DNA from 3 places in the Caballeronia sp. LZ001 genome. Region 2 is predicted to be linked to each of the others. Evidence: predicted binding sites of a transcription regulator. Region 2 holds the regulator's gene; each other region holds the start of a gene.

Region 1 (3,276 bases), 1.2 Mb from region 2:
GTGTTTCGCGTCGGATGACTGGATGGCCGTCGCCGCCGCGGCGGGCGCCTGTACGACGATAGGCGTTGGCGTGAGATCCGGTGAACTCACGATCAGCGACGGTGCGAGCGGCTTGCTCTTGACCTCATCCGATGCGATGGGCGAACTGCGCGGCACCGTGCTCAGATAGTGCCCCATCAGCCCGAAGAATCGGTCATAGAACTTGCCGGCGGGCACGGTTTCACTGGAAATCTTGACCATTGCATCGCTGTTCGAACGGATCGGCAGCGAAAGCGAGCCCAAGACGCTCAAGCCCACGCTTGCGGAGGTATCGCTCTTCTTGAGCGCATAGCCGTCCTGCACCGCGTTCACATAAGCGATGCTCGTATTAGTCGTGTTTTCGCCGGGCGTGCAGACCACATGGAATGAGACGACCACGTGCGTTTCGGTGGACGGCTGGAAGTTCTTGGTGGCGTCGACGGTATCGGCTTGCGCCATCGTCGTGAGAAAGCCTTGCGAGAGCAGCGCGCGGCGGGCCGCCTCGCAGGTTTCGTTCACGGTGGCGTCAAAGTTGCGCGCGAACGGGCTTGCACCGGAGTCGAAAAGTTCCTGCTGATAGCTCGGCGTGGTCGCCGCGCGTCCGCCACAGGCGGCAAGGGCGAGAATTCCGAGGGAGAGAAAGGCAAGGCGCAGCGACGACGACATAGGCATGAGAGGCAGCGAAGACGAAATTTGTGATGCAACAAACACAAATTGTAGTGCCCTCCGACTGCGCGAGAAAAAAACGTAGTCCAAAAACATCGTCGAATCCGTGGCTTACAGAAACTTTTCCTTCAGGATGCGCAAAAAGCAAAAGCCCGGCGTGCGTGCCGGGCTTCGTTAGGCGAATTGACGATTACGGACGATTGAAGTCGACCGGATTCGGGTCGATAGCCGCGCGACGGGTAGCACCCGAAGCGGCAGCGCCTTCGCCGACACCGCCAAACGACGATGCAGCCGTGCCCTGTTGCGCGTTCAGGCGTGCTTGCGCGGCCTGAATGTTGGCGGGGTATTGGGTTTGATCGCTGGCCGGGTTGTAGCCTGCGCGTTCCAGTTGAACCAGTTGAGCCTTCACTTCAGCACGCGTCACCGGCGCGTTTTCTTGCGCCTGGGCGAAAGCGGGGACTGCAAGGACGGCAGCAACGGCGATTGCAGGGATGATCGACTTGAACATGATGAACCTCCTATGTACTGATCTCGGGAACGTTGCGGGTGGAGAGTTTGTCTCTTCACTGCTTCGTCGTTGAAATGCAGTCTAGGCCTCGCCGGCCCTAGTAGAAACCCTAATTAAGCAAAATCAGAATTGACGAATTGACATTAATCTAGCCAATCGACCTTACGAAATCCATAAATTTCCCCGTGTTTAGACAAAAGTACGCGAAATAGGGAATGCCCGTCTGTCCCCGTCCTTGAAATTGTCAAACTCGGTCCATATAATTAGCACTCACTGCACGAGAGTGCTAACAAATTGCCGCTCGGGCAGCTTTGCTTACCGGGCGGGTTTCCCCCGCGTTTTCAGTCTCAATCAAGAGAGGAGTGTGTATGAATCTTCGTCCTTTGCACGATCGCGTCATCGTTAAACGTCTGGATCAGGAAACCAAGACTGCCTCGGGCCTCATCATCCCCGAAGCTGCAGCCGAAAAGCCGGATCAAGGCGAAATCCTGGCCGTCGGCCCGGGTAAGCGCGATGACAAGGGTGTGCAGAACGCCCTCGACGTGAAGGTGGGCGACCGCGTGTTGTTCGGCAAGTACGCCGGCCAGACCGTCAAGGTCGACGGGCAAGAACTGCTCGTGATGCGCGAAGAAGACATCATGGCCGTTCTGGTCAAGTAAGCACCTTCCTGCACTTCGGCTTCGCCGCAGAGCCGCTCCATTGGAGCCTGCCGCCCGAAGCCTCCAAACTGAATCGACTCAAGGAGTTTGAATATGGCAGCTAAAGAAGTCACTTTTGGCGATACCGCACGCGCCAAGATGGTCGAAGGCGTGAACATTCTGGCCAACGCGGTCAAGGTCACGCTGGGTCCGAAGGGCCGCAATGTCGTGCTCGAGCGCAGCTTCGGCGGCCCGACGGTCACCAAGGACGGTGTCTCGGTCGCGAAGGAAATCGAACTGAAGGACAAGCTCCAGAACATGGGCGCGCAAATGGTCAAGGAAGTGGCTTCCCGGACCAGCGACAACGCCGGTGACGGCACCACGACCGCTACGGTTCTGGCGCAATCCATCGTTCGCGAAGGCATGAAGTACGTTGCATCGGGCATGAACCCGATGGACCTGAAGCGTGGTATCGACAAGGCAGTGGCTGCAGCTATCGAAGAACTGCGCAAGATCAGCAAGCCCTGCACGACGAACAAGGAAATCGCTCAAGTCGGCGCGATTTCGGCGAACAGCGACACGTCCATTGGCGACCGTATCGCTGAAGCAATGGACAAGGTCGGTAAGGAAGGCGTGATCACGGTTGAAGACGGCAAGTCGCTGGAAGACGAGCTGGACGTCGTGGAAGGCATGCAGTTCGACCGCGGCTACCTGTCGCCGTACTTCATCAACAACCCGGACAAGCAAGTCGCCCTGCTCGAAAACCCGTTCGTGCTGCTGCACGACAAGAAGGTTTCGAACATCCGCGATCTGCTGCCGGTACTGGAACAAGTCGCGAAGGCTGGCCGTCCGCTGCTGATCATCGCTGAAGACGTCGAAGGCGAAGCGCTGGCTACGCTGGTCGTGAACAACATCCGCGGCATTCTGAAGACCGTTGCCGTCAAGGCTCCGGGCTTTGGCGACCGTCGCAAGGCCATGCTGGAAGACATCGCTATCCTGACCGGTGGTCAAGTGATCGCGGAAGAAACCGGCCTGACGCTCGAAAAGGCTACGCTGGCTGAACTGGGTCAAGCAAAGCGCATCGAAGTGGGCAAGGAAAACACGACGATCATCGACGGCGCTGGCGAAGCAGCAAGCATCGAAGCGCGCGTGAAGCAAGTGCGCACGCAGATCGAGGAAGCAACGTCGGACTACGACCGTGAAAAGCTGCAAGAGCGCGTGGCCAAGCTGGCTGGCGGCGTGGCAGTGATCAAGGTCGGCGCTGCGACCGAAGTCGAAATGAAGGAAAAGAAGGCACGTGTCGAAGACGCACTGCACGCAACTCGTGCGGCTGTGGAAGAAGGCATCGTGGCCGGCGGTGGCGTCGCGCTGATCCGCGCTCGCAAGGCTGTCGAAGGCGTGAAGGGCCTGAACTCGGACCAGGACGCGGGCATCCGCATCGTTCTG
Region 2 (3,276 bases):
GGCCGAAGCGCGACTGGAACGTGACGCGGCATTCCACCGGCGTGAGCCCCAACGCGGAGGCGAGCAGCGAGCCCGTCAACTGACACTGGTCGTGATATGGGTCGCCGAGATCCATGGTTCGCTTGGGGACGCCGTGAAAACTCAGCACGAGCTTGTCGCCGGCGGCAAAATCCGGCACGCCGTGATGACGCCAGTAATCGCGCACCTGCTCTGCAAGCGCGGAGATATACGCCGGATGATCCGCGTAATGACGAATGGTGCGAATCTCGGGCTGATTGCGCACGCGCTTGAGCGCGGTAAAGGCGTCGTCGAAAGCGGTCGCGGTGGTCGAAGACGAGTACTGCGGATACATCGGCACCAGGAGAATGCGCTCGGCGCCTTCGAGCTTGAGCTGATTGAGCATGACGCCGATGCCCGGCGTGCCGTAGCGCATCGCGTAGTCGACGAGCACGTGGTAGTCGTTTGCCGCAAAGAGGCGCCGCAAGCCCTCGACCTGCTTCTCCGTATAGACACGCAAGGGCGAGCCTTCCGCCATCCAGACCTGCGCATATTTCTTTGCCGACGCGCGCCCGCGAAACGGCAAGATGATCAACCGCAGAATGATCTGCCAGAGCAAGGAGGGAATCTCGACCACGCGCGGATCAGACAGGAACTGCGCCAGATACTTGCGCACGGCACGCGGCGTGGGCGCGTCCGGCGTGCCGAGATTGATCAGCAGCACCGCGACACGATGCGAAGCGCTAGGCTGCGAAGGCAACTCGAGATCGAAACGCATAGGGCAAGGCGGCCGGAAGTGGTCGAAAGGTGAAACCCATTATAGCGGCGCGTTTCACGCCGCATCATTGGCCGAACGGCCTAGTGGCGGCGCGGCGCGCGGGCCGGCATGATGGGCTGAAGGAAAAGCTATTGAGAACTGAGCGACATGGACAACAGGCGTGCGGTGATATCGACGATGGGAATCACGCGGTTGTAGGCCATGCGCGTGGGTCCGATCACGCCGAGCGTGCCGACGATCTTGCCGTTGACTTCATACGGCGCGGTCACGACGCTCATTTCCTCGATCGGCACCAGATTAGATTCCCCGCCGATGAAAATCTGCACGCCCTGCGCGTGACTCGAAACATCCAGCAATTGCAGGAGGCTCGTCTTTTGGTCGAACAAATCGAACAGCTTGCGCAGCCGCGCCATGTCGGACGAAAGGTCCGCCACTTCGAGCAGATTGCGCTCGCCGGAAATCAGCACGGTCTCGCCCGGATCGGTTTCGGCGGTGCTCGCGACCACGGCGGCCTGCATGAGCGCGGTCATGTCGCCGCGCAATTCGTCGATTTCCTGACGCAGCCGCAGACGCACTTCGTCGAAGGACAGGCCCGCGAAATGCGCGTTGATGTAGTTGGAGGCTTCCGTGAGTTGCGACGGCGAATAGTCGCGCTGCGTCGCCATCATGCGGTTCTGCACGTCGCCTTCGGGCGTCACGATGATAAGCAGAATGCGCTTGTCCGACAGCCGCATGAATTCGATCTGCTTGAACATGTGACTGCGGCGCGGCGTGAGGATCACGCCCGCGAACGACGAGAGACTCGACAGCACGCTCGCCGCCGCCGCGACGATCTTCTGCGGCTCCTCGCCTTGCAGGCGCGTCTTGACGGCGGTGGTCATGGCTTCGTCTTGCGGCGCTTCCACGGTGAGCATGGTGTCGACGAAGAGCCGATAGCCGCGCGGCGTGGGAATGCGTCCCGCCGACGTGTGCGGGCTGACGACGAGGCCGAGGTCTTCCAGGTCCGACATCACGTTGCGAATGGTCGCGGGACTCAGCTCCAGGCCGGAATGCCGTGATAACGTGCGCGAACCGACCGGCTGACCTTCGGCGATGTAGCGCTCGATCAGCGTTTTGAGGAGGGTTTGTGCACGTGGGTCTAGCATGGGGAAATTTTAGCCTAACGTGTCGTGGCGCGGCGAACGTACCCGCCGCGATGAATCGCTTGTCGAGCGATTCAATGTCCGCTCCATTCTAGCGATAAACAACGGGCGTGCCCCGGCGTGATCGGGTGGCGTCGCAGCCACCCTTCGCGCACGGTTCTTTTCGCCTTCCACCTATGGTGTAATGCCGGCATGGAAATTGGCCAATTCAAGACTGTCGCGCTCATCGGGCGCACCAATACGCCCGGCATCGAGACGCCGCTGCGCCTGCTCGCGGAGCTGATCTCGAAGCAGGGTTTCGAGGTCGTGTTCGAGGCCGGCACCGCGAAGGATGTCGGCGTGACCGATTACCCGGCGCTCTCGGTCGCCGAAATCGGCGCGCGCGCGGACGTGGCGGTCGTGCTGGGCGGCGACGGCACCATGCTCGGCGTGGGCCGCCAACTTGCGCCGTACAGGACGCCGCTCATCGGCGTGAATCACGGGCGGCTCGGCTTCATCACGGACATCCCGCTCACCGAGATGCGCGAGATCGTGCCGCAGATGCTCGCCGGACAGTTCGAGCGCGAGGAACGCAGCCTGCTCGAAGCGCGTATCGTGCGCAACGACAAGCCCATCTATCACGCGCTCGCCTTCAACGATGTCGTGGTCAATCGCAGCGGCTTTTCAGGCATGGCGGAACTGCGCGTGTCGGTGGATGGCCACTTCATGTACAACCAGCGCTCGGATGGTCTGATCGTCGCGACGCCCACCGGCTCGACCGCCTACGCGCTTTCGTCGGCGGGGCCGATTCTTCATCCGCAGTTGCAGGGCTTCGTGCTCGTGCCGATCGCGCCGCATTCGCTCTCGAACCGTCCGATCGTGCTGCCCGACGACTCCAAGGTGACCATTCAGTTCATCGGCGGGCGCGATGTCAACGTGAACTTCGACATGCAGTCGTTCACGGCCGTCGAGCTGAACGACGCCATCGAAGTGCGGCGCTCACGGCACACGGTGCCGGTGCTGCATCCGGTCGGCTACAGCACGTACGCCACGTTGCGCAAAAAGCTGCACTGGAACGAGCATCCCTCGCAAGACTCCGCCCTCTGAAGCGCTCACCACGCCCTTTCCAAGCGTCCATGCTCCGTCATCTCTCCATTCGGGACTTCGTTATCGTTGCCGCGCTGGATATCGAGTTCGACTCCGGCTTCACGGTTTTTTCGGGTGAAACCGGCGCAGGCAAATCCATCCTGATCGACGCCCTCGCGCTCACGCTCGGCGCCCGCGCCGACGCGAGCGTCGTGCGCACGGGCGAAGCGCGCGCCGACATTACCGCTGAATTCACCACGCACGCGCAAGTGGCGCGCTGGCTGGACGAGCACG
Region 3 (3,276 bases), 170 kb from region 2:
TTGCCGATCGATCCCGCCGATCTCGGTCGCAGCTACGACGCCGTGATCCGCGTGAACAGCCAGTCCGGCAAGGGTGGCGCGACTTATCTGCTCGAACGCGGGCTCGGCTTCACGCCGCCGCGCCGCGTGCAGATCGAGTTCAGCCACGCCGTGCAAAGACTTGCGGACATGTCGGGCGAGGAAGTCACCGGTGACGCAATCTGCACACTCTTCAAGCAAGAATATTTCGACGCGGGCGGCGTGGTCGCGCGCGTCGATGCGGCGACGCTCTCCGTGTTCGGGCGCAACGTCGCGGTGCCGCCGGCATCAGGCGCGACGAGCGGCGATGTCTACGCGCAAGCCGTGGCGGCGTGTTTCGATGTATCGGCAAACGTGAGCTGGTTCGAAACGGCGGTAACGGCGAGCGGCGATACGGCCGTCTTCGTAGGCTGCCGCGTCGGCGACGAGCCGTTGCGCTTCGGCGTCGCGGTGCACGCGAATCCGGCGTTGGCTGTCGTGGATGCGGTCGTCAGTGCGGTGAATCGGTCGAAACCATTGGGCCGTCAGGCAGAGCGGCAAGACGAAGCGGTCGAGGCTTGATGCCTCGACGTCGCGCGCGGCGGCTACTCCAGCGCCACGCGCGTCGCCTGCAAGGCTAGCAGCAGCCATTGTCCGTCGGTCTGAACGTGAACCGCGGTGTAGGCAATGGGAAACAGCAGCGCGCCGTTTTTCGATTCCATCTCGATCAGCGCCCGTCCCGAGACCAGGCACGTGTCCTTGCCGGCGACGATCACGTCCTGCGACTGGATCTCGATCTGCCGATAGCGGCGTCGACCAGCGGTGATCGCGTCGATGAACTGGCGCTTCGTCTCGCGCTTGCCGTTCGTGTGAACGTAGCTGACGTTCTCGGCCAGAAGCGCATCCAGAGCCGGGCCGTCGCTGTCGACCATCGCCCGGAAGCGATCGCGCTCGAGGCCTCGAATGGCCTCCATGGATTTTGCCGGCATCTGTCGGTTCCCCTTGTGTCGAGAAACCGATGCGCCGGCGCCCCGTCAGAAGTTGTATTGCAGATATAGCTGGCTGAAATTTATACCAGGATTCGGCTCTTTGATACTGGCGTTCGACAGATGCTGAAACCGGAAGCCCGCCTGATAGTTCTGCTTCTCGCCGAAGATCGCACCGACGCCGACCATATCCGCGAACTGGAACGCGGACGACACCGTGAAATCCGTCGTGATTCGCGTATGCGACAGAAGCCGCACGCCGACGCCCGCTTCAATGAACGGCCGGATATATCCCGAACTCTTCACGAAGCGCAGAACCGGCGTCACACCGAATTCCCAGATGTTCGGGTGCACGGCGTTGCTTTCCTGCGAGTGCCAGTAGGCAACGTGACCTTCGCCGAGCAAGGTGAAATGGAAGCCGCCGATTTCCCACCAGGTCAGATTCGGGTCCCATACGAAGCCGAGATCCGCCTTTTTGATGTCGCGATCGGCCACGCCGCCCGCGATTTGCAAACCGAAGCGGTCGGCATGCGCTGCCGCCGACGTGACTCCTAGCAACAGGGCAATTGCGCCGTGGGACAACAGATGACGCCAAGGGCCTTTATTTTTCTGCATGGACACCCCATCTGTGGGATTGACGAGTCGAGCCGCCAAGCGGGCTTCGCGCATTGTAGATTCATCGTCTCATAATTGCACGAATGATTGCCATTAGCCTATTTGCTTGAATATCCTGTCTTCCTTACGTCAAAGTAAGGTAACTAATTCAATCTCACGTGACGAATCGGTAATAATGGTACGATTCGGATACAGTGCTCAGCTATGAATCCACAAAGTTGATAGCTTTGTGGGAACTCTCACATTCGTTTCCCCTCTAACACTTAGCACTCGTTGAAGCGGAGTGCTAATATCATGTCTGACTTGCCGCGCCTTTGCGGCAACAGGCATTTGTTGATAAGGAGCTTATGAGCGTGTCCAATGCGATGACCCTTCCGAATGTTCTTAGCTCGGCACCTGCCAAGGCAACTTCGGCAGGCGCGCTGACGTACGCACAATCGTCCATGTTGACCGGCCAGATCGGCAACATCGATTCATACATACAAGCGGTGAACCGCATTCCAATGCTTTCGCAAGCAGAGGAGCGTCAGTACGCCACCGAATTCCGCGAACAGGGCAACCTGAATGCGGCGCGGCAACTGGTGCTTTCGCACCTGCGCCTCGTCGTGTCCATCGCCCGGAATTACCTGGGTTATGGTCTGCCGCACGCGGACCTGATCCAAGAAGGCAATATCGGTCTGATGAAGGCCGTCAAGCGCTTCGATCCCGAACAAAACGTACGCCTCGTGTCGTACGCCATGCACTGGATCAAGGCGGAGATTCACGAGTACATCCTGCGCAACTGGCGCATGGTGAAGGTCGCGACGACCAAGGCGCAACGCAAGCTGTTCTTCAACCTGCGCAGCCACAAGACCGGCACTTCGGCGTTCACACCGGAGGAAATCGAAGGTCTGGCAAGCCAGTTGAACGTGAAGCGCGAGGAAGTCGCCGAGATGGAAACGCGTCTGTCGGGCGGAGATATCGCGCTCGAAGGCCAGGTCGAAGATGGCGAGGAAGCCTATGCGCCGATCGCCTATCTGGCTGACTCGCATAGCGAGCCGACGAATGTCATCGCCGCGCGTCAGTTCGACAAGTTGCAAAGCGACGGGTTGGCTTCCGCGCTGGAATCGCTGGATGCGCGTAGCCGCCGTATTGTCGAAGCGCGCTGGCTCGAAGTGCAGGACGACGGCTCGGGCGGCATGACGCTTCACGAACTGGCGGACGAATTCGGCGTATCGGCCGAGCGTATCCGTCAGATCGAAGCGAGCGCGATGAAGAAGATGCGTTCCGCGCTGGCCGAGTACGCGTGATATCGCGGTAGCTCGATGACCGTAGTTCGGTGCTGAAGTAAGTTCGAAGCCCGCTGTTCCGAAAGGACAGCGGGTTTTTGTTTTTGGGCGGAGGTGTGCCGTAACGGCAGCAGTGACTTAAACGTCGCCCACTATAAAAACGGCGCCCGAAAGCGCCGTTCATCAAAACCAGACCGAATCTCGCATCAAGCCGGCAACGGCGATGCCCCGCCGCCACTTCCCGGCACGCGCGTCGCGAGTTGTGCCGCGTAACGCTGCGCGGCCGCGCCCACGACGATGTGGAACGTATCCGCCGACACCCACGCGACATCCAGCGTCGACAGGCGCTGACGATCCACCGCCGAAGGATCGCGCACGACCACGCGCAGTCGCGTTTGCGCGACGGCATC

Evidence for each region. Region 2 encodes HrcA, which represses chaperone genes, less so after heat shock. Its sites were predicted from a motif close to TTAGCACTCNNNNNNNNNGAGTGCTAA; they were not measured.
Region 1: P9292_RS29570 (co-chaperone GroES) is a predicted target of HrcA. The motif match lies at 1,456-1,482, and genes of this name have one in related genera.
Region 3: rpoH (RNA polymerase sigma factor RpoH) is a predicted target of HrcA. The motif match lies at 1,862-1,888, and genes of this name have one in related genera.

The regions. Positions count from the first base shown of each region.
Region 1 covers NZ_JARTVX010000004.1:3,962,752-3,966,027, forward strand. The annotation lists gene P9292_RS29560 (DUF2242 domain-containing protein) at 1-690, opposite strand, end outside; gene P9292_RS29565 (DUF4148 domain-containing protein) at 875-1,192, opposite strand; gene P9292_RS29570 (co-chaperone GroES) at 1,561-1,851, shown strand; gene groL (chaperonin GroEL) at 1,945-3,276, shown strand, end outside.
Region 2 covers NZ_JARTVX010000004.1:2,737,243-2,740,518, forward strand. The annotation lists gene hemH (ferrochelatase) at 1-775, opposite strand, end outside; gene hrcA (heat-inducible transcriptional repressor HrcA) at 904-1,920, opposite strand; gene P9292_RS23700 (NAD kinase) at 2,110-3,003, shown strand; gene recN (DNA repair protein RecN) at 3,033-3,276, shown strand, end outside.
Region 3 covers NZ_JARTVX010000004.1:2,904,741-2,908,016, forward strand. The annotation lists gene leuA (2-isopropylmalate synthase) at 1-579, shown strand, start outside; gene P9292_RS24455 (nuclear transport factor 2 family protein) at 603-986, opposite strand; gene P9292_RS24460 (acyloxyacyl hydrolase) at 1,032-1,598, opposite strand; gene rpoH (RNA polymerase sigma factor RpoH) at 1,952-2,887, shown strand; partial or broken gene nagE (N-acetylglucosamine-specific PTS transporter subunit IIBC) at 3,073-3,276, opposite strand, start outside.